2 regions of the Aeromicrobium phoceense genome follow, and region 1 is predicted to be linked to the other one. Evidence: predicted binding sites of a transcription regulator. Region 1 holds the regulator's gene; the other holds the start of a gene.
The links. The regulator HrcA, encoded in region 1, represses chaperone genes, less so after heat shock. The targets are predictions, from matches to a motif close to TTGGCACTCGNNNNNNNCGAGTGCCAA.
Positions count from the first base shown of each region.

Region 2: a site for HrcA is predicted at 5,158-5,184, ahead of groL (chaperonin GroEL). Genes of this name have one in related genera too.

Region 1 is NZ_JACEOG010000001.1:1,729,129-1,739,207, reverse strand. Features, by position in the region: gene H1W00_RS08420 (PhoH family protein) at 1-834, opposite strand, end outside; gene H1W00_RS08415 (histidine triad nucleotide-binding protein) at 852-1,196, opposite strand; gene dnaJ (molecular chaperone DnaJ) at 1,218-2,366, opposite strand; gene hrcA (heat-inducible transcriptional repressor HrcA) at 2,404-3,420, opposite strand; gene H1W00_RS08400 (hypothetical protein) at 3,534-3,962, shown strand; gene H1W00_RS08395 (DUF3097 domain-containing protein) at 3,955-4,788, shown strand; gene H1W00_RS08390 (lysylphosphatidylglycerol synthase domain-containing protein) at 4,775-5,788, opposite strand; gene H1W00_RS08385 (arginine deiminase) at 5,781-7,031, opposite strand; gene H1W00_RS08380 (basic amino acid/polyamine antiporter) at 7,054-8,505, opposite strand; gene hemW (radical SAM family heme chaperone HemW) at 8,546-9,661, opposite strand; gene H1W00_RS08370 (AMP-dependent synthetase/ligase) at 9,690-10,079, opposite strand, start outside.
Region 2 is NZ_JACEOG010000001.1:263,045-273,123, reverse strand. Features, by position in the region: gene H1W00_RS01300 (alpha,alpha-trehalose-phosphate synthase (UDP-forming)) at 1-1,270, opposite strand, end outside; gene H1W00_RS01295 (DUF3263 domain-containing protein) at 1,382-1,672, shown strand; gene H1W00_RS01290 (LytR C-terminal domain-containing protein) at 1,674-2,240, shown strand; gene otsB (trehalose-phosphatase) at 2,271-3,044, shown strand; SAM riboswitch class I at 3,113-3,225, shown strand; gene thrC (threonine synthase) at 3,219-4,499, shown strand; gene H1W00_RS01275 (ubiquitin-like small modifier protein 1) at 4,532-4,810, shown strand; gene H1W00_RS01270 (cold-shock protein) at 4,910-5,113, shown strand; gene groL (chaperonin GroEL) at 5,218-6,855, shown strand; gene H1W00_RS01260 (acyltransferase) at 6,924-7,673, shown strand; gene H1W00_RS01255 (sugar transferase) at 8,076-9,524, shown strand; gene cysN (sulfate adenylyltransferase subunit CysN) at 9,601-10,079, opposite strand, start outside.

The sequences.
Region 1 (10,079 bases):
GCTGGTGGCGCCGCCGGGCAGGTCGACCTGGGTGACGTCGCCCGTGACCACCATCTTCGAGCCGAAGCCGAGACGGGTGAGGAACATCTTCATCTGCTCGGCGGTGGTGTTCTGCGCCTCGTCGAGGATGATGAACGCGTCGTTGAGCGTGCGGCCGCGCATGTACGCCAGCGGCGCCACCTCGATGACGCCCGACGTCAGCAGCTTCGGGATCGACTCGGGGTCGAGCATGTCGTGCAGCGCGTCGTACAGCGGGCGCAGGTACGGGTCGATCTTCTCGCTGAGGGTGCCCGGCAGGTAGCCGAGCCGCTCGCCGGCCTCGACGGCGGGGCGGGTCAGGATGATCCGCGTGACCTCCTTGGCCTGGAGGGCCTGGACGGCCTTGGCCATCGCGAGGTAGGTCTTGCCCGTGCCGGCGGGACCGATGCCGAACACGATCGTGTGCTCGTCGATCGCGTCGACGTACTTCTTCTGGTTGAGCGTCTTGGGCCGGATCGTGCGCCCGCGGCTGGACAGGATGTTGAGGCTCAGCACGTCGGCCGGGCGCTCCTGCGTCTCGGTGCGGAGCATGCCGATGCTGCGCTCCACGGTCTCGGCGCTGAGCGCCTGACCCGTGCGCAGGATCGTCACGAGCTCGTCGAGGAGTCGCTCGACCAGGGCGGCCTCGGAGGGCTCGCCCGTGATCGTGACCTCGTTCCCGCGCGCATGGATCTTCGCCTCGAAGGCGGACTCCATGAGGCGCAGGAACTCGTCGGCGGGCCCGAACAGGGAGACCAGGGGCACGGACGCGGGAATCGTCACCGTGTGTCGTGGCTGTGCAGTGTCGTCAGTCATACCCCTCCAGCGTAGCGTCAGGCCAGGAACAGCTTCGAGACGTCGACGCCGGCCAGCACGTGCACGTGTGCGTGGAAGACGGTCTGTCCCGCATTCTCCCCGGTGTTGAACACCAGGTTGTAGTCCTCGTACCCCTCCTGCGAGGCCACCACACGCGTCTGGGCCAGCAGCTCGGCCGCGACGGCCGGCTCCGCCGACGCGAGGGAGGCCGCGTCGCGCTCGTGCACCTTGGGCACGACGAGCACGTGCACCGGCGCCTTCGGGTTGATGTCCCGGAACGCGATCGTGTGCTCGGACTCGGCGACGACGTCGGCCGGGATCTCGCCCGCGACGATCTTGCAGAAGATGCAGTCAGCAGCCATGCGCCGACTCTAGCGACCGGCTCACTTGAAGGCGTCGCGGATGCGGCCGAAGACGCCGGAGCGCGAGTTGTGGCCCACGACCGGGTCGACGTGCTCCTCGCCGCGCGCGGCGGCGAGCCTCTCGAGCAGCTCGCGCTGCTCGGCGTCGAGCTCGCGCGGGGTCTCCACCACGACGTGCACGGTGAGGTCGCCGCGGCCCGAGCCGCGCAGGCGCGGGACGCCGAAGCCACGGGCCACCACGGTCTCGCCCGACTGGGTGCCCGGCGGCACCTCGATCGGCACGGAGCGCTCGGCGTCGTCGACCTCGTCGCGCTCCGCGTCGAGGGTGGGCAGGTCGATGCGGGTGCCCAGCGCGGCAGCGGTCATCGGCACCGTGATCTGGCACGCGAGGGCGTCGCCCTGGCGCGTGAAGACGGGGTGGCGGGCCACCTTGACCTCGATGTAGAGGTCGCCGGCCGGGCCACCGCCCGCGCCGACCTCGCCCTCACCGGCGAGCTGGATCCGGTTCCCGTCGTCGACACCGGCGGGCACGTTGACCTGCAGGCTGCGGCGCGAGCGGACGCGGCCCTCGCCGTTGCACTCGCGGCAGGGGTCGGGGATGACCGTGCCGTAGCCGTGGCACGTGGGGCACGGACGCGAGGTGCGGATGTCACCGAGCAGCGAGCGCTGGACGTGGTGGACGTTGCCGTGGCCGTGGCAGGTGCCGCACGTGACCGGCTCGGAGCCCTCGTTCGCGCCGGTGCCGTCGCAGACCTCACACGTCACCGCGGTGTCGACCTTGATCTCGCGGCTGACGCCGAACGCGGCCTCCGCGAGGGAGATCGACAGGCGCAGCAGCGCATCCTGGCCGCGCTGCACGCGCGGGCGCGGACCGCGCGAGGACGTCTGACCGAAGAACGCGTCCATGATGTCGTCGAAGCTGAAGCCCTGGCCGAAGCCGCCGCCCATGCCGCCACCGCCGGACAGCGGGTCGCCGCCGCGGTCGTAGACGGCGCGCTTCTGCGGGTCGGACAGCACCTCGTAGGCGGTGGTGACCTCCTTGAAGCGCTCGGACGCGTCGGGGGCGTCGTTGACGTCCGGGTGCAACTGGCGGGCCAGCCGGCGGTACGCCTTCTTCAGCTCCTCCGGGGTCGCCTCGCGGGACACGCCCAGCAGTTCGTAGTAGTCCAAGGTCTCTTTCTCTCTCGCAATTCCTGGGGTGGATCGCTCAGCCGTCGGCGAGGATCCGCCCGACGTAGCGGGCGACGGCGCCGACGGCGGCCATCGTGGCGGGGTAGTCCATGCGCGTCGGTCCCATGGTGCCCAGTTGGGCGAAGCTCTCGCCGTCGGGTCCGTAGTTGCTGGACACGACGGCCGTGCCCGACAGGTCGTCGCGGCCCGTCTCGCGCCCGATCCGCACGTGCGGTCCGACCGTGGCCTCACCGAGCAGGTGCAGCAGCACGACCTGCTCCTCCATCGCCTCCAGCACGGGACGGATCGCGGTGTCGAAGTCAGCGCCGAAGCGCGCGAGGTTCGCCGTGCCGCCGACGGCCACCCGCTCGTCGGAGCGCTCGTTGGAGAACGTGTTCGCCAGGGTCGTGACGATCGAGGTGACGACCGGGCGGTCGTCGGTGGCGAACGTGTCGATCAGCTCGGCCAGCCGCAGCGAGGCCTCGGGCAGCCGCTCGCCCAGCGTGGCGCGGACGATGCGCGACTTGAGGTCGCTCAGCAGGCCCTCGCCGGGGGTCTGCGCGAGCTCGACGATGCGCTGCTCGACGCGGCCGCTGCTGGTGATCACGACGATCAGCACGCGCGAGCCCTCGAGCGCGACGAGCTCCACGTGACGGACGGTGGAGCGCGTGAGCGACGGGTACTGGACGATCGCGACCTGGTTCGTCAGCTGCGCGAGGATCTTCACGCTGCGCATGACGATGTCGTCGACGTCGATGGCGCCCGAGAGGAACGTCTCGATGGCGCGGCGCTCGGCGACCGAGAGCGCCTTGACCTCGGCCAGCCGGTCGACGAACATCCGGTAGCCCTTGTCGGTGGGGATCCGGCCGGCGCTGGTGTGCGGCGCCGTGAGGTAGCCCTCGTCCTCGAGGGCCGCCATGTCGTTGCGGATCGTGGCCGACGAGACGCCGAGGCGGTGACGCTCGACGAGCGCCTTGGAGCCGACGGGCTCCTGCGTGGCGACGTAGTCCTCGACGATCGCTCGCAGGACGTTGAGCCGACGGTCCTCGATCACGCTGTCACCTCCCACGCTGCTGGCACTCGAACCTGACCAGTGCCAGTCTACCGAGGTCGTCGAGGGCGGTGCGCCTGCGCGGAGGCCGCCGGGCGGCATGGCAACCTGTCGGGGTGAGTGAGGTCTCCGTACGCCCCGACGGCGCGATCGAGGTCGCCGACGGCGGCCAGGTGCTCGTGTACACCGCCTACGCCGTGACGGCCCCCGACGGGACCACCGTCGCGCACGAGTCGCGCGGCGGGACGATGGCCGCGGTCTGGGCGAGTGCCGTGGGCGAGGCCTTCGTCGAGGTCAGCCACCTCGGCCACGGCCCCGAGGGCGGCGAGCTGGTCATGGTGGTCACCCGGCCCGGCCACTCCCCCGACGTCGCGCTGGGCGCACTCGTCACCGACGAGATCCCCGCCACCGTGCCCGAGAGCTGGCCCGCGGCGGTCGACCTGGCGATCGGGCTGATCGTGCACGACACCCTCGACAGCGGCACCAAGGACGACGTCGAGGACTTCCACCAGCGACTCCTGGGAGTGTGGTTCGGCCATGGCTGACCGCTACGGCTCCGACGTCCTCTCCGGCGACTGGCGCCGGCCCGCCCGCGGCCGCTCCACCGAGGTGGCCGCCGACACCGGCCTCGTCGTGGAGGAGGCCTCCACGGGCTTCGTCGGCGAGATCATGCGCGTCGAGCGCGACCTCGGCACGGTCCAGCTCGAGGACCGGCGCCTGCGACGCAAGGTCTTCCCGCTCGGCCCCGGCTTCCTCCTGGAGGGCAAGCCGGTCGTGCTGGTCGCCCCCACGCCGAAGGGGAAGGCCGCGCCCACCCGCACCGCCTCGGGCTCGCGGATCGCCGCCGACACCCGGGCGAAGGTCGCGCTGCCCAGCCGGATCTACGTCGAGGGCCGCCACGACGCCGAGCTCGTCGAGAAGGTCTGGGGCGACGACCTGCGCGCCGAGGGCGTGGCCGTGGAGTACCTCAACGGCATCGACGACCTGGCGGCGATCGTCCGCGACTTCTCCCCCGGTCCGAAGCGCCGGCTCGGCGTGCTCGTCGACCACCTGGTGCCCGGCTCGAAGGAGCAGCGTCTCGCCGACGAGGTCGCGCACGTGCCGCACCTGCTCGTGGTCGGGCACCCCTACGTCGACGTCTGGCAGTCGATCAAGCCGCAGCGGCTCGGCATGGACGCCTGGCCGACGATCCCGCGGAGCATCGAGTGGAAGCGCGGCATCTGCGCCCACCTCGGCTGGCCGCACGACGACCAGGCCGACATCGCGCGGGCCTGGAAGGCGATCCTCGGCCGGGTCGACTCCTGGACCGACCTCGAGCCCGCGTTCCTGGGCCGGGTCGAGGAGCTCATCGACTTCGTCACCTCGCCCTGAGCAGCTGCAGCTTCCACAGCCCCACGGAGAGCAGCCCCAGCACCAGCGGCCCCGCGATCGTGATGGTGCGCCAGATCACGAAGCCCGCCACGAGCTCGGCCTCGTCCGCGCCGGCCTCGATCGCCAGCAGGGTCGCGACGACGACCGCGTCGAGGATGCCCAGCCCCGAGAAGGGGAACAGCGTCAGCGGGTAGGCGACGAGGAAGGCCACGAGCACCTCGATGGCGGGAACCTCCGACGCGGTGACCCCGACGAACCGCAGCGACGCGACGATCAGCGTCGCATCGACGACGACCATCGCCACGAGGGCGAGCACCGAGCGCGGCAGTGCCCACGGGACGCGGTCGACGACGCGCCCGCGGAAGTCCGCCGCCCAGGCAGCCCACGCCTCGGGGTCGACCCCGTGGCGCATCCGTCCGACGAACCGTCCCAGCCGGCGGGCGAAACCCACCGTGAACGCCTCGCCGCGGAACGCCAGCCACACGACGGCCAGGAGTGCGGCACTCACCGAACCGCTCAGGACGGCGGGGACGAACTCGCCGAGGTAGAACGTGCCGAGAGCGAGCATCAGCGCGATCCCCAGCAGCGGCGCGCCGAATCGCACCACGTAGAACGTCACGGTGTTCATGACGGTGCCGGCCAGGCCCGCCGGCGCCGGGATCCCCCAGGACCCGAACATCGCCAGCCGCAGCACGACGTCGGAGGGCGGCGGGGCGACCGTGGTCATCAGGATGGCCGCCTGGTCGTTCTGCATGGCCCTGATCGGCGGACACCCCGGGATGAAGAGGGCGAGCGGCAGGGCATTGAGGAACTGACGCACCAGCAGCCCGATCACGAGGACGGCGAACTGCCACGGCGCGAGCTTGGCGATCGCGGTGCGGACCTGCTCCCAGTCGATGTCGCCCAGCAGCCCGCGGATCACCACGACGATGACCGTCAGCAGGACCGCGACCAGGCCGAGCCGCACCCAGCGTCGGCGCGCTCCTGACTCCTCAGGCATCGAGCGGGTCGCGGATGATCGGGCACGTCATGCAGTGCCCGCCCCCGCGGCCGCGGCCGAGCTCGGCTCCGACGATCTCGATCACCTCGATGCCGGCCTTGCGCAACAGCGAGTTCGTGTGGGTGTTGCGGTCGTAGGCGATGACGACGCCCGGCTCCAGCGCGACGAGGTTGTTGCCGCTGTCCCACTGCTGGCGCTCGGTGTCGTACTCGCTGCCGCCGGTCTCGACGATCTGGAACTTCTCCACCCCGAGGGCCTCGGCGACGACGTCGACGAAGAGCGCGTCCTCGTGGTCGATGACCTCGATGCCGGGCAGTCCCTCGCCGGGCAGGATCGTGAACGCGTGGATCGTGTTGACGATCTCGGGGTAGATCGTGACGACGTCGCGGTCGGCGAACGTGAAGACGGTGTCGAGGTGCATGGCGGCGCGCAGCTTCGGCATGCCGGCGACGATGACCTTCTCGGCCGCGCCCTGGTCGAACAGGGCCTTCGCCAGCTGGGTGATGCCCTGGCGCGACGAGCGCTCGCTCATCCCGACCAGCACGACGCCGTTGCCCGGAACCAGGACGTCGCCGCCCTCGACCGTGGCGGTCCCCCAGTTCTCCTCGGGGTCGCCCCACCAGACCTTCGACCCGGCGAAGTCGGGGTGGAACTCGTAGATGGCCTTCATCAGGAGCGTCTCGTCCTTGCGGGCGGCCCAGTACAGCGGGTTCAGCGTCAGACCGCCGTGCACCCAGCACGTCGTGTCGCGCGTGTACAGCGTGTTCGGCAGCGGAGGCATGAGGTACTCGTGACCGCCGTGCGCCTCGCGGACGAGGGCGCGGTAGCCCGGGGCCAGGTCGCGCGGGAGGTCGCGGGTGGACAGGCCGCCGATGAGGAACTTCGTCAGCTCGTCGGCCGGCAGCTCGTCGAGGTAGCCGCGGGTCTCCTCCACGAGGCCGATCCCGACCTCGTTCGCCACGATCTTGCGGTCGAGCAGCCAGGCTCGCGCGGTGCGGTCGGCCATCGTCGCGGAGAGCACGTCGTGCAGCTCGACCACGTCGATCTCGCGCTCACGCATCTTGTCCACGAAGTCCTCGTGGTCGCGCTGGGCGTTCTGCACCCACAGGACGTCGTCGAACAGCAGGTCGTCGCAGTTCGACGGCGTCAGCCGCTCGTGCGCCAGTCCGGGCGCGCAGACGAGCACCTTGCGGAGGCGGCCGACCTCGGAGTGGACGCCGTAGGCGTCGGAGGGCTGCGTCATGAGACTCCTTCGGGACGTGGGATCACACGGTGATCCCGCCGGTGAGCAGTTGGTAGAGGGCGACCACCGCACCGATGGCGATGACCACGAACAGCGCCAGCTCGGCCGGGGTGAACACCCGCAGGCGGCGCTCGCGGCGCGCGACGACGAACAGCACCGCGGCGGGCGCGTAGACCAGGCACGAGAGCAGCAGGAACTCCAGCCCCGCCGCGATGAACAGGAAGATCGCGTACGCGGAGGCGACGGCGGCGAACACCAGGTGCTTGCGCCGCTCGGCGGAGTCCTCTGCCTCGTACGTCTCGCCGCTCAGTGCGAGCTTCAGCGCGTACGCCGCCGCCAGCAGGTAGGGCACGAGCGCGAGACTCGTGGTGAGGTCCAGCATGAAGTCCAACGAGTCCTCGATGAACAGCGTCAGGGCCAGCAGCACCTGAACGCCGATCGACGTCGCGACCAGCGCGGCGATGGGGGTGCCCGCAGCGTTCTCCCGACCGAGGAACCTGGGCATGTCGTCGCTGCGGGCCGGGATGAACACGACCTCCGCCGCCATCAGCGTCCACGCCAGGTAGGCACCGAGAACCGACACGATGACGCCGATGCTGATGAACCACTTGCCCCACGGGCCGACGGCCTGCTCGAACAGCCCGATCATCGACGGCTGAGGGGTCCCCACGATCTCTGCCTGGCTGAAGGCGCCGTAGGAGACCATGGTCACGAGCGAGAAGATCGCGAGGACGCTGAGGAACCCCAGCACCGTCGCGCGGCCGACGTCCTCGCGTCGCTGGGCGTAGCGGGAGTAGACGCTGGCGCCCTCGATCCCGATGAACACGAACGTCGTGATGATCATCGTGTTCTTGACCTGCTCGGTGAGGGTGCCCAGATCGTCGTAGGCGAAGAAGTTGTCGCTGAAGACGCCTGCGTCGAACTGGAAGCCCAGCACGACGATGAACGTCAGGATCGGGATGACCTTGCAGATCGTGACGATCCGGTTGATGACCGCCGCGTCACGCACGCCCCGGGCGATGAGGTAGTGGAACACCCACACGCCGATGGTCGACACCGCCACGGCCAGCAGCGTGTCGCCCTCCCCGAACTCGGGGAAGAAGAAGCCGATCGTCGCCGTGATGAAGATCCAGTAGAACGCGTTGCCCGCCATCGTGCTGGCCCAGAAGCCCACGGCGGAGTTGAAGCCGGCGTAGTCCCCGAAGCCCGCCTTGGCGTAGATGAACACGCCGGAGTTCAGCTCGGGCTTGCGGATCGCGAGGGTCTGGAAGCAGAAGGCGAGCATGAGCATGCCGGTGCCGGCGACGGTCCATGCGATCAGCGCACCGGCGACCCCGGTGGCCGTGCCGAAGCGCGCCGGGAGCCCGAAGACTCCAGCGCCGACCATGGACCCGATGACCATGGCCGTGAGGACCGGTCGGCTGACCTTGCCGGTCGACCCGCCCTGGGCGGTGGTGACCTCCGTGTCCCCCATTCGCTGAACGTAGCGCAGTGCGACGTCTGCCGAACAGGCCTCACTCGCCGCCGACGGCCTCCAGGACCACGCGGTCGGCCATCAACCGACCCGAACGAGTGAGCACGACGCGATCGCCGAGCGGCTCGAGCCAGCCCGCCTCGATGAAGGGGTCGACGTCGCCGAGCAGCGCCGGCTCGATCCCCTCGGCCAGCCGGATGCGCAGCATCACGTCCTCGAGGTGGCGGGCCTGCGCATCGGGCCGCTCGCCGTCGGCGCGCGGCGACTCCCCCGCGGCGAGGCGCTGGGCGTAGGCGGCGGGGTGCTTGACGTTCCACCAGCGCTCGCCGTCGACGAAGGAGTGGGCGCCCGGGCCGACGCCCCACCACTCGCCGCCGTTCCAGTAGCCCACGTTGTGACGACACTGCGCCGCCTCGTCGCGAGCCCAGTTCGACAGCTCGTACCAGCTCAGGCCGGCGGCCTCGAGCAGGTCGTCGGCGAGCAGGTACTTGTCGGCGGTCTCGTCGTCGTCGGGCATGACCACCTCGCCGCGGCGCACCTTGCGCGCGAACGCGGTGCCCGCCTCGACGATCAGGGCGTAGGCGCTGATGTGGTCGGGCTCCATCTCCAGCGCCGACTCGACCGTGTGGCGCCAGTCGTCCATCGACTCCGACGGCGTGCCGTAGATCAGGTCGAGGCTGACCTGCTCGAAGCCGGCCTCGCGAGCCCACGCCACGGCCTGCGGGACGCGCTCGGGATCGTGGGTGCGGTCGAGCACCGAGAGCACGTGCCGCACGGCCGACTGCATGCCGAAGGAGATCCGGGTGAACCCGCCCTCGCGCAGCTCGGCCAACGACTGCGGCGAGACGCTGTCGGGGTTGGCCTCGGTGGTGACCTCGGCGCCCGGTGCGAGCCCGAGGCGGTCGTCGACGGAGCGCAGGAAGCGCACGAGGTCGCCCGCGGCCACCTGCGACGGCGTGCCGCCGCCCACGAACACCGTGTCCACGGTGCGCTCGGGCACGAGGGCCAGCTCGCTCAGCGCGGCCTCGATGTAGGTCGACCGGGAGGCGCCCACGACGTCCGGCCCGCCGAGCTCGTCGGCGGTGTACGTGTTGAAGTCGCAGTAGCCGCACCGCACGGAGCAGAACGGCACGTGCAGGTAGATGCCGAACGCCACGTCCCCAGCGTACGGGGCGGCCCCGCGGTCAGGCCCCGGCGTAGAAGCCGTCGAGGACGTCGGAGTAGCGGTCCTCCACGACGCGCCGCTTCACCTTCATGCTCGGCGTGATCTCACCGGACTCGATCGAGAGGTCGTGGTCCAGCACGGCCCACTTCTTGATCGTCTCCCACGGGTTGAGCTTGGCGTTGAGCTCCTCGATGTCCTGCGCGATCTGCTGCTGGATCCCCGGCGACGAGACGATCTCCTGGTAGGACTTGCCCTCCATGCCGTGGTTCGCGGCCCAGGCGTCGACCGCGTCGGGGTCGAGCGTGATGAGCGCCGAGCAGAACTTGCGGTCGTTGCCGTGGACCACCATCTGGCTGGCCAGCGGGCAGACCGCCTTGAACGCGCCCTCGATGTGCGACGGCGCGACGTA
Region 2 (10,079 bases), 1.5 Mb from region 1:
GCAGCGCGTCCTTCATCCCGTTGATGTCGTGGGGGTTGACCTGGAAGGCCTGCTTGAGCTCGCCCGCGGCTCCGGCGAACTCGCTGAGCACGAGCGCACCGCGGTCGTCCCAGCGCGTGGCGATGTACTCCTTCGCCACGAGGTTCATGCCGTCGCGAAGCGGAGTGACCACCATGACGTCGGCCGCCCGGTACATCGCGGCCATCTCCTCACGCGGGAACGACGCGTGCAGGTACTGCACCGGCTGCTGGCCGATGCGCCCCATGTCGCCGTTGATGCGCCCGACGAGGCGGTTGATGTCGTCGCGCAGGACCCGGTACTGGTGCACGCGCTCGCGCGACGGGGTGGCCACCTGGACGAACACGGCGTCGTCCACGTCGATGACGCCGTCGCTGACGAGCTCGCCGAAGGCGCGGAGCCGTTGCGGCAGTCCCTTGGTGTAGTCGAGGCGGTCGATGCCGATGAGCACGTGGCGCGGGTTGCCCAGGCTGTCGCGGATCTCCTGGGCGCGGGCGGTGACCTCGGGGGTGCGCGAGAGCTGCTCGAAGCCGCGGGCGTCGATCGAGATCGGGTAGGCCCGGGCGAGCACCTTGCGCCCGTCGGGCAGGAACACCGTGTCGCGCACCGTGCGGTGGCCGACGCGCTGGCGGACGAGACGGGCGAAGTTCTGCGCGCCACCGGGCATCTGGAAGCCGACGAGGTCGGCGCCGAGCAGGCCCTCGAGGATCTGGCGCCGCCACGGCAGCTGCTGGAACAGCTCGGTGGGTGGGAAGGGGATGTGGAGGAAGAACCCGATGAGCAGGTCGGGACGCAGCTCGCGCAGCATCTGCGGCACCAGCTGGAGCTGGTAGTCCTGCACCCACACCACGGCGCCCGGCGCGGCCAGCGTGGCGGCCTTCTCGGCGAAGCGGCGGTTCACCGTGACGTAGGAGTCCCACCACTCGCGGTGGTACTCCGGGGTGACGACGACGTCGTGGTAGAGCGGCCAGAGGGTGCCGTTGGAGAAGCCCTCGTAGTACTCCTCGACCTCCGCCTCCGACAGCGGCACGGGCACGAGGCGCAGTCCGTCGTGCTCGAACTCGTCGAGGTCCTCCTCGGCGGCGCCGTGCCAGCCGATCCACGCGCCGCCGCGCAGCTTCATGACGGGCTCGAGCGCGGTGACCAGTCCGCCGGGCGACGTGCGCCAAGAGATCTCGCCTTCGGCGTCGATCAGGCGGTCCACCGGCAGCCGGTTGGCGATCACGAGGAAGTCAGCTTGCTCCGGCGCCATGGGGCCACCATAGGGGAGAACGGGTGCCCCCGCCCCGGAGCGGGCGTCCGGGTCCGCCCGATTCTCGCGGGGGAATGACAACCGTGTGATTCCGCCGGTACGATCAGGGGCATGGCAGCGGTGGAGAGTCACGACCAGGTGGTCAGCGCGGGCGCATTGTCCGACCGCGACCGCGAGATGCTCGAGCTCGAACGCCTGTGGTGGAAGTACGCCGGGGCCAAGGAGCAGGCGATCCGCGACAAGTTCGACATGACCTCGACGCGGTACTACCAGATCCTCAACGCGCTGATCGACTCCGAGGACGCCCTCGCGCACGACCCACTGCTGGTCAAGCGCCTGCGCCGCCTCCGCTCGCAGCGCCAGCGTCAGCGCCAGGCGCGACGCACCGGCTCCGATCGCTGAAGTGGACCAGCCTCCCCTCGAACCGCGTGACGACCGGCGTGACCCCGAACGGCGCGGCGCGGCCTGGACCGTGATCGTGCTGCCCGCGGTGTGGCTCGTCCTGGGCGTCGCCGGCGGGTGGGCCATCATCGAGGCCGTCCGCGACGACGAGGCGCCCGCGCGGTCCGCCGAGCGCACCACGACCGGCCCCACGCCCACCGCGAAGGCCACGGCGAAGAAGTCGGCCAAGCCGAAGCCGAAGAAGTCGGCGACGCCTAAGACGGAGCCGACGACGGAGCCCACCACCGAGCCCACGGCGACGCGCTCGATCGGCGTCTCGGTCTACAACCAGATCGGCATCGGCGGTCTCGCGGGGCGTGTGGCCGGCCAGGCGCAGGCGGCCGGGTGGACGATCGGGGCGATCGCCGACTGGCGCGGCAACGTGCCGCAGGACACGATCTACTTCCCGGCGGGCCGCCAGGGCGAGGCGGCGCTGCTCGGCGCCGACCTGGCGATCTCCCGTCTCATGCCCGCCACCGCGGGCATGTCCGGAACCAACCTCACGGTCGTGCTGGCCAGCCCCCGCTGAGTCCCCGTGCCCCCGCGCCATACTTTTCCCATGACCGACCCGGGGCGCACGCTGCTCGCGCTCGACTTCGACGGCACGCTCGCACCCATCGTCCAGGATCCCGCCTCGGCCTGGATCCATCCGGGCTCGCTGGCCGCCCTGCGCCGGCTGGGTCCGGTGCTCCGTGAGTTGACGATCATCACCGGACGCCCCGTGGACCAAGTGCGGCGGCTCGGCCGCTTCGAGGACGGGCCGGGGCTCGACCGCATGGTCGTGTGCGGTCAGTACGGGGCCGAGCGCTGGGACGCCGCGAGCGGCGAGGTGCGCCAGCCGCACCGCCCCCAGGCGGTCTCCGACCTCGCCGCGCGGCTGCCGCAGTGGCTCGAGGAGCACGACGCGTCCCGGATCCGGATCGAGGACAAGGGGCTCGCGATCGCGCTGCACACGCGCGGCGTCGCGCCGGGCCTGCTGGACGAGCTGCGTCCCCAGATCGAGGCGCTGGCGGCCGAGGTCGGACTGCACCTCGAGCCGGGCCGCCAGGTGATCGAGCTGCGCTCCGCCGGCACCGACAAGGGTCAGACCCTGCGTCGCGTGGTCGGCCGCGTCGAGCCCGGTGCCGTGATCTACGCCGGCGACGACCTCGGCGACCTGCCGGCCTTCGAGGAGGGCATCGCCCTGCGCGAGCAGGGGATGGACGTCACGCTCGTGTGCTCGGCCTCCGACGAGCAGGACGCGCTGCTCGCGCTGGCCGACGTGGTGCTCGACGGCCCCGACGCCGTGGCCGCGTGGCTCGGCGATCTCGCCGACCGGTTCGCGCCCGCCTGACCCTCCGTTTGCCGTCTCGTCATCCGGACGGAGTGGACGTATCGTGAGACGGCCATTTAGTCTGAAGCCACTCATCCCGAGGGGCAGAGGGACACGGCCCGACGAAGCCCCAGCAACCAGCCGATCACCGGCCAGGTGCTAATTCCGTCCGCGGTCGAACGTCGACCCGGAGAGATGAATGGAGTCTTCGTGAGCGTCACGACCCCCGAGACCACCACCCTCCGCGAGGGTGCCTTCGGCCCCGCCACCGCCCTGAAGTGCCGCGAGTGCGGCGCCACGCGCGAGCTCGGTCCCCACTACGCCTGTTACGAGTGCTTCGGTCCGCTGGAGATCGCCTACGACTTCGGCACGGTGACGCGCGAGCAGATCGAGGCGGGCCCGGCCAACATCTGGCGCTACAAGGCCCTGCTGCCGGTCCCCGACGACATCGAGAGCAGCCCGAACCTCGAGCCCGGCTTCACCCGCCTGCTCGACGCCCGCAACCTCGCCGCCGAGCTCGGCCTGGCGAAGCTGTGGGTGAAGGACGACAGCACCAACCCCACCAACTCCTTCAAGGACCGCGTCGTCGCGTGCGCGCTGAGCGCGGCCCGCGAGTTCGGCAGCAAGGTGTTCGCGTGCCCCTCCACCGGCAACCTCGCCAACGCGGTCGCCGCGGCCGGCGCGCGGGCCGGCATCCGCACGGTCGTGTTCATCCCGAGCAACCTCGAGACGCCCAAGCAGGTGAACTCGGCGATCTTCACCGAGAACCTCGTCGCGGTCGACGGCAACTACGACGACGTCAACAAGCTGGCCAGCGAGATCGCCGGCGAGGAGGACGGCTGGGCGTTCGTCAACGTGAACGTGCGCCCCTTCTACGCCGAGGGCTCCAAGACGCTCGGGTACGAGATCGCCGAGCAGCTCGGCTGGCGCCTGCCCGACCAGATCGTCATCCCCGTCGCCTCCGGCTCGCAGCTGACCAAGGTGCACAAGGCGTTCGGCGAGCTCATCGCGCTCGGCCTGGTCGAGGACAAGCCCTACCGGGTGTTCGGCGCGCAGGCCACGGGCTGCAACCCCGTCGCCACGGCGTACAAGGACGGCGTCGACGCGATCCGGCCCGTGCGGCCCGACACGATCGCCAAGTCGCTCGCGATCGGCAACCCGGCCGACGGCATCTACGTGCTCGACATCGCCCGCTCCACCGGCGGCGGCGTCGAGGAGGTCGACGACGACCAGATCCGCGACGGCATCGTGCTGCTGGCGCGCACCGAGGGCATCTTCACCGAGACCGCGGGCGGCACGACCGTCGCCGTGCTGAAGAAGCTCGTCGAGACCGGTCAGCTCGACCCCGAGCTGGAGACCGTGGTGATCAACACCGGTCACGGCCTCAAGACGCTCGACGCCGTCGCCGGATCCGTCGGCGCCCGCGCCACCATCGCCCCCACCTACGACGCCTTCACCGCGGCCGGCATCGCCTGAGCCGTCCGACCGAACCACCCGAGGAGACCCCCATGGCCGTGTCCGTCCGCATCCCCACGATCCTGCGCAGCTACACGAACGACGAGTCCCAGGTCAGCGCCGAGGGCGACCGCCTCAGCGACGTGCTGGAGTCGCTCGAGACGACCTACCCCGGCATCCGGGCGCGCATCGTCGACGAGGACGGCAAGCTGCGCCGCTTCGTCAACGTCTACGTGGCGGAGGAGGATGTCCGCTTCGCCGACGGCCTCGACACCCGGACCCCCGACGGCACCCAGATCTCGGTCATCCCGGCCGTCGCTGGCGGCTGCTGAGTCCCTCCACGGCAATCCCGCGTAGGAGGATCGGGGCTGCTGCCGATACGCTGGCTCTGGTCCGGCCGCGGGCCTTTCCGCGCAGAACAAGGTGGTCTCATGGTGCATGGCACCGTCAAGTGGTTCAACTCCGACAAGGGTTACGGCTTCATCGCCGTCGAGGGCCAGGACGACGTCTTCGTCCACTGGTCCAAGATCGCGATCAACGGGTTCAAGACCCTCGAGGACGGCCAGAACGTCGAGCTGGAGGTCGTCGACGGCCCCAAGGGACGTGAGGCCGAGAACGTGCAGCCCCTGCACTAGCGCTTCGGGCGACCTCGGGTGCGGGGTCGCTTGATCGGTGGGGATTAGCACTCGTATAGTGAGAGTGCTAGTTCCACTTCTACTTATGTCGGAGACACGCACCCATGGCCAAGTCCATCGCATTCAACGAAGAAGCCCGGCGCGGGCTCGAGCGGGGCATGAACCAGCTCGCCGACGCCGTCAAGGTCACCCTCGGCCCCAAGGGCCGGAACGTCGTCCTGGAGAAGAAGTGGGGAGCCCCCACGATCACGAACGACGGCGTCTCCATCGCCAAGGAGATCGAGCTCGAGGATCCCTACGAGAAGATCGGTGCCGAGCTCGTCAAGGAGGTCGCCAAGAAGACCGACGACGTCGCGGGTGACGGCACCACCACCGCCACCGTCCTGGCCCAGGCGCTCGTGCGCGAGGGTCTGCGCAACGTCGCCGCCGGCGCCAACCCGATGGGCCTGAAGAAGGGCATCGAGATCGCCGTCGAGGCCATCAGCGAGCAGCTGCTCGCCATGGCGAAGGACGTCGAGACCAAGGAGCAGATCGCCTCCACCGCCTCCATCTCCGCCGCTGACACCACGGTCGGCGAGATCATCGCCGAGGCGATGGACAAGGTCGGCAAGGAAGGCGTCATCACCGTCGAGGAGTCGAACACGTTCGGCCTCGACCTCGAGCTGACCGAGGGCATGCGCTTCGACAAGGGTCACCTGTCGGGCTACATGGTCACCGACCCCGAGCGCATGGAGACCGTGCTCGAGGATCCGTACATCCTGATCGTCAACAGCAAGATCACCACCGTCAAGGACATGGTCCCGGTGCTGGAGAAGGTCATGCAGACCGGCAAGCCGCTGGCCATCATCGCCGAGGACGTCGAGGGCGAGGCGCTGGCCACCCTCATCGTCAACAAGCTGAAGGGCACCTTCAAGTCCGTCGCCATCAAGGCGCCCGGCTTCGGTGACCGTCGCAAGGCGATGCTGACCGACATCGCGATCCTCACCGGTGGCGAGGTCATCAGCGAGGAGGTCGGCCTCAAGCTCGAGAACGCCGACCTGACGCTGCTCGGCACCGCGCGCAAGGTCGTCACGACCAAGGACGAGACCACCATCGTCGAGGGTGGCGGCGACGAGGCCCAGATCCAGGGCCGTGTGGCGCAGATCAAGGCCGAGATCGAGAACAGCGACTCGGACTACGACCGCGAGAAGCTCCAGGAGCGCCTCGCCAAGCTGGCCGGCGGCGTGGCCGTCATCAAGGTCGGCGCGGCCACCGAGGTCGAGCTCAAGGAGCGCAAGCACCGCATCGAGGACGCCGTCCGCAACGCCAAGGCGGCCGTCGAGGAGGGCATCGTCCCCGGCGGCGGTGTCGCGCTCGTCCAGGCCAGCAAGGCCGCGTTCGAGAAGCTCGAGCTCGAGGGTGACGAGGCCACCGGCGCGAACATCGTCCGCGTCGCCACCTCGGCCCCGCTGAAGCAGATCGCCATCAACGCCGGCCTCGAGGGCGGCGTCGTGGCGGAGAAGGTCGCCAACCTCGAGCAGGGCCAGGGCCTCAACGCGGCCACCGGCGAGTACGTCGACATGATCGCGACCGGCATCATCGATCCGGCCAAGGTCACGCGCTCGGCGCTGCAGAACGCCGCGTCGATCGCCGCGCTGTTCCTGACCACCGAGGCCGTCGTGGCCGACAAGCCGGAGCCCGCGGGCGCGGCCGGCGCGCCCGACATGGGCGACATGGGTGGCATGGGCGGCATGGGCTTCTGATCCCAGCTGTTCCACGGGACCCCGGCACCTCACAGGTGCCGGGGTTCCGTGCGTCCGGGGGTGCGAGGATGTCCGGCGTGACCTCCTGGCTCGACCTGTCCCGGACCGACGACGCGATGACGCCCGATCACCGGGACCGGCTCGTGGCCGCCGGCGTGGACCCTGCCCGTCTCGACGCGCTCGACTGGCGGCGGATGGACGGGCCGCTGCCCTCCTGGTGGAACGACCTCGGCAACGCGCTGTACGCGGCGCCCGGGGCGCGGCTGCCCGACCACGTCGTCGCGGCGCTGACCACCTTCTACTTCCAGGACGCGCTGATCGTGGTCGGTGCGCCGATGGACCACCTGACGTCGCTGCTCGTCGGCGGGAACGAGGCGACCGTCTTCCTCGACGAGCGCGTCGTGCTCACGGCGGGGGAGCTGTACTGCGGTCCGGGCTCCTCGATCGTCCTGCACGGGCCCCTCGTGGCCACCCGGTCGCCCGTCGTCGACGCGCGCAACGGCGGCCGTGTCGTGGCCGCGGGCGACCAGCTGTGGGCGGCCGGGGTCTACATCGCCACCGACGACATGCACCGGCTCGAGGACGCGGTCACGGGGGAGCGGATCAACCCCTTCGGCGCCACGATCCGCATCGGTCACCACGTGTGGCTGTGCCGTGAGTCGGTCGTCTCGGGCCACGTCGAGATCGGCGACCACGTCTGCGTCGGTCTGAGGGCCGTCGTGCGGGGTCAGAAAGTGCCTCCGAACGTGGTGGTGGCGGGGTCACCGGGACGTGTGGTGCGTGAGGGAACCACGTGGTCGTTCGACGACGCCCCATGAGCCCAAGAAATCGCCTCTGATGCTGGAAACTTCAAGTTACCCCTGAGGCTTGTGCGCGAATCGATGCGTTCGCCTGCACGGATCGCGACAAACCGCAGTCTGGGGAAATGTGACGTGCGCTACATGCGGGAATTTGCAGAATGCCCTGACACACGTCCCGGCATGGCCTACTTTCGAGGGGAAAGACAGGGGCATCACGTCATTCGGTGGCCGTCGGAGGGGGAATCCGGCGGAGGGAGACATCGGGTGCGGGGGAACCGGGCCGGGGGGCTGGCCTACGGGCTTGTATCGGCACCACTCAACGACGCTCTTGGCTGAGTACGCAGACACGACGGCACGTGTGCCGCGGTGAGGCGGAGGGGTCCGCAGCACGTCACCGCAGGTGCGCATTGGGGAGTTGGCATGACTTCAGCGATCGACGGGCGCGATGAAACCGTCCTTCCGCTGCGCCTGGTGGAGCCCATCACCAGCGACCCCGGCACCGGATCACCTTCGGTCCACCGGGAACTCACGGCGATGCCCACGGGGCGTTCGTCACTGGAAGCACTCGTCCGCCAGGGACTCGTCGGGCACCTCGTCGTGCTCGCGGGAACGATCGTCGCCGGCCTCGTCGTCGGCATGGCGCCCGGGGCCCTCACGGCCCTGTCCGCCGGCGTCGTCCTGTGGCTCGGCTTCAGCCTCGCCGCGCTGCCGGCCTACGAGCGGGCGGGTTCGCTGCGTCCGGCCAAGCGACTGATCGCGGTCCTCGCGCTCGGTGCGCTGGCCACCCTCGTCCTGTCCGACGTCGTCTCGGCCGAGCTGCGCGCCGCCGTGGTCGTCCTGAGCGTGACCGCCTCGCTGATCGTGGCCTCCGCGCTCGTGCACCGCACGGCGCTGCGCCGGGTGCCCACGCTGCTGGTGGGTCCCGCCGACGCGGTCAACCGGCTCGCGGCCCGCTGGGAGGACCGTCACGACCTCGTCGTCGTCGGGCGCTGCACGTGGGACTCCACGCAGCCGCTGGGCAGCGCCACGGTGAACTCCGTGGTCCGCGACGTCCCGAAGCTGCTGCGCACCGTCCACGGGGCGCGGGTGGTCATCACGGCCGACCAGGCCCTGGGCGACCCGTCGCTGCGTCACCTCGCGTGGGGCCTGCAGCGGGCCGAGATCGAGTGCCTCGTGCTGACCGACATGAACGACTACGTCGAGTTCGTGCGGCCCACCCGGGTCGGCGACCAGCTGGCGCTGGCCCTGGACCCGCCGAACAGCCACCTCGTGGGCCAGGCGATCAAGGCCTTCTTCGACCGTGCGTTCGCGGTGCTGGCGATCATGTTCGGCGCGCCGCTGATGGCGCTCATCGCGCTGGGCATCCGCCTGGACACGCGGGGGCCGATCATCTACCGGCAGGAGCGCACGGGCAAGGACGGCGTGCCGTTCACGATCTTCAAGTTCCGCACGATGGTGGTCGACGCCGACCAGCGGGTCGAGGACCTGCGCGAGCTCAACGAGGGTGCGGGCCCGCTGTTCAAGATGGCCCAGGACCCCCGGGTCACCCGGGTCGGCCGGATGCTGCGCCAGACGTCGCTCGACGAGCTGCCCCAGCTGTTCAACGTGCTGCTGGGCGACATGGCGCTGGTGGGCCCCCGCCCGGCCATCGAGAGCGAGACGTCGCAGTACAGCCAGTGGGTGTGGCGCCGGCTGCACGTCAAGCCCGGCATGACCGGCCTGTGGCAGGTCAGCGGCCGCTCGAACCTCTCGTGGGACGAGTCGATCCGACTCGACCTGATGTACGTCAACAACTGGAACCTGCGGATGGACCTGACGATCCTGCTCAAGACCGTCGGCGTGGTCCTCGGTCGCAAGGGCGCCTGGTAGGACACGAGCCCCCCGGCAGAACGGCCGCCGCCCCTCGGGGCGACGGCCGTTCTTGTGCGTGTGGCGGGAGCGCCGGTCAGTGCTCGGTGATGGTGCCCGCGCCGACCGTGCGGTTCGTGGCCTCGTCGATGAGGATGAACGACCCCGACTGCCGGTTCCGCTGGTAGGGATCGACCATCAGCGGCTGCGTGGTACGCAGCACCACGCGACCGATCGCGTTGAGCCCGAGGCTGCCCGGCGCCTGGTTGCGGTGCAGGGTGTTCACGTCGAGCTCGTACTTGATCTCCTTGACCAGCGCGCGGGCCGACCGGGTGGTGTGCTTGATCGCGTACTTGCCGCCGACGGTCATGGCGTCGCTGTCCATCCAGCAGACCATCGCGTCGAGATCCTGGGTGACGACCGGCTGGTTGTTGGGGCGCACGATCATGTCGCCGCGCGACACGTCGACCTCGTCCTCGAGGCGCACGGTGACCGACATCGGCGCGAACGCCTCGGCCAGCTCGCCCTGCGCGGTGTCGATCGCCTTGATCCGGCTGGGCAGCCCGCTGGGCAGCA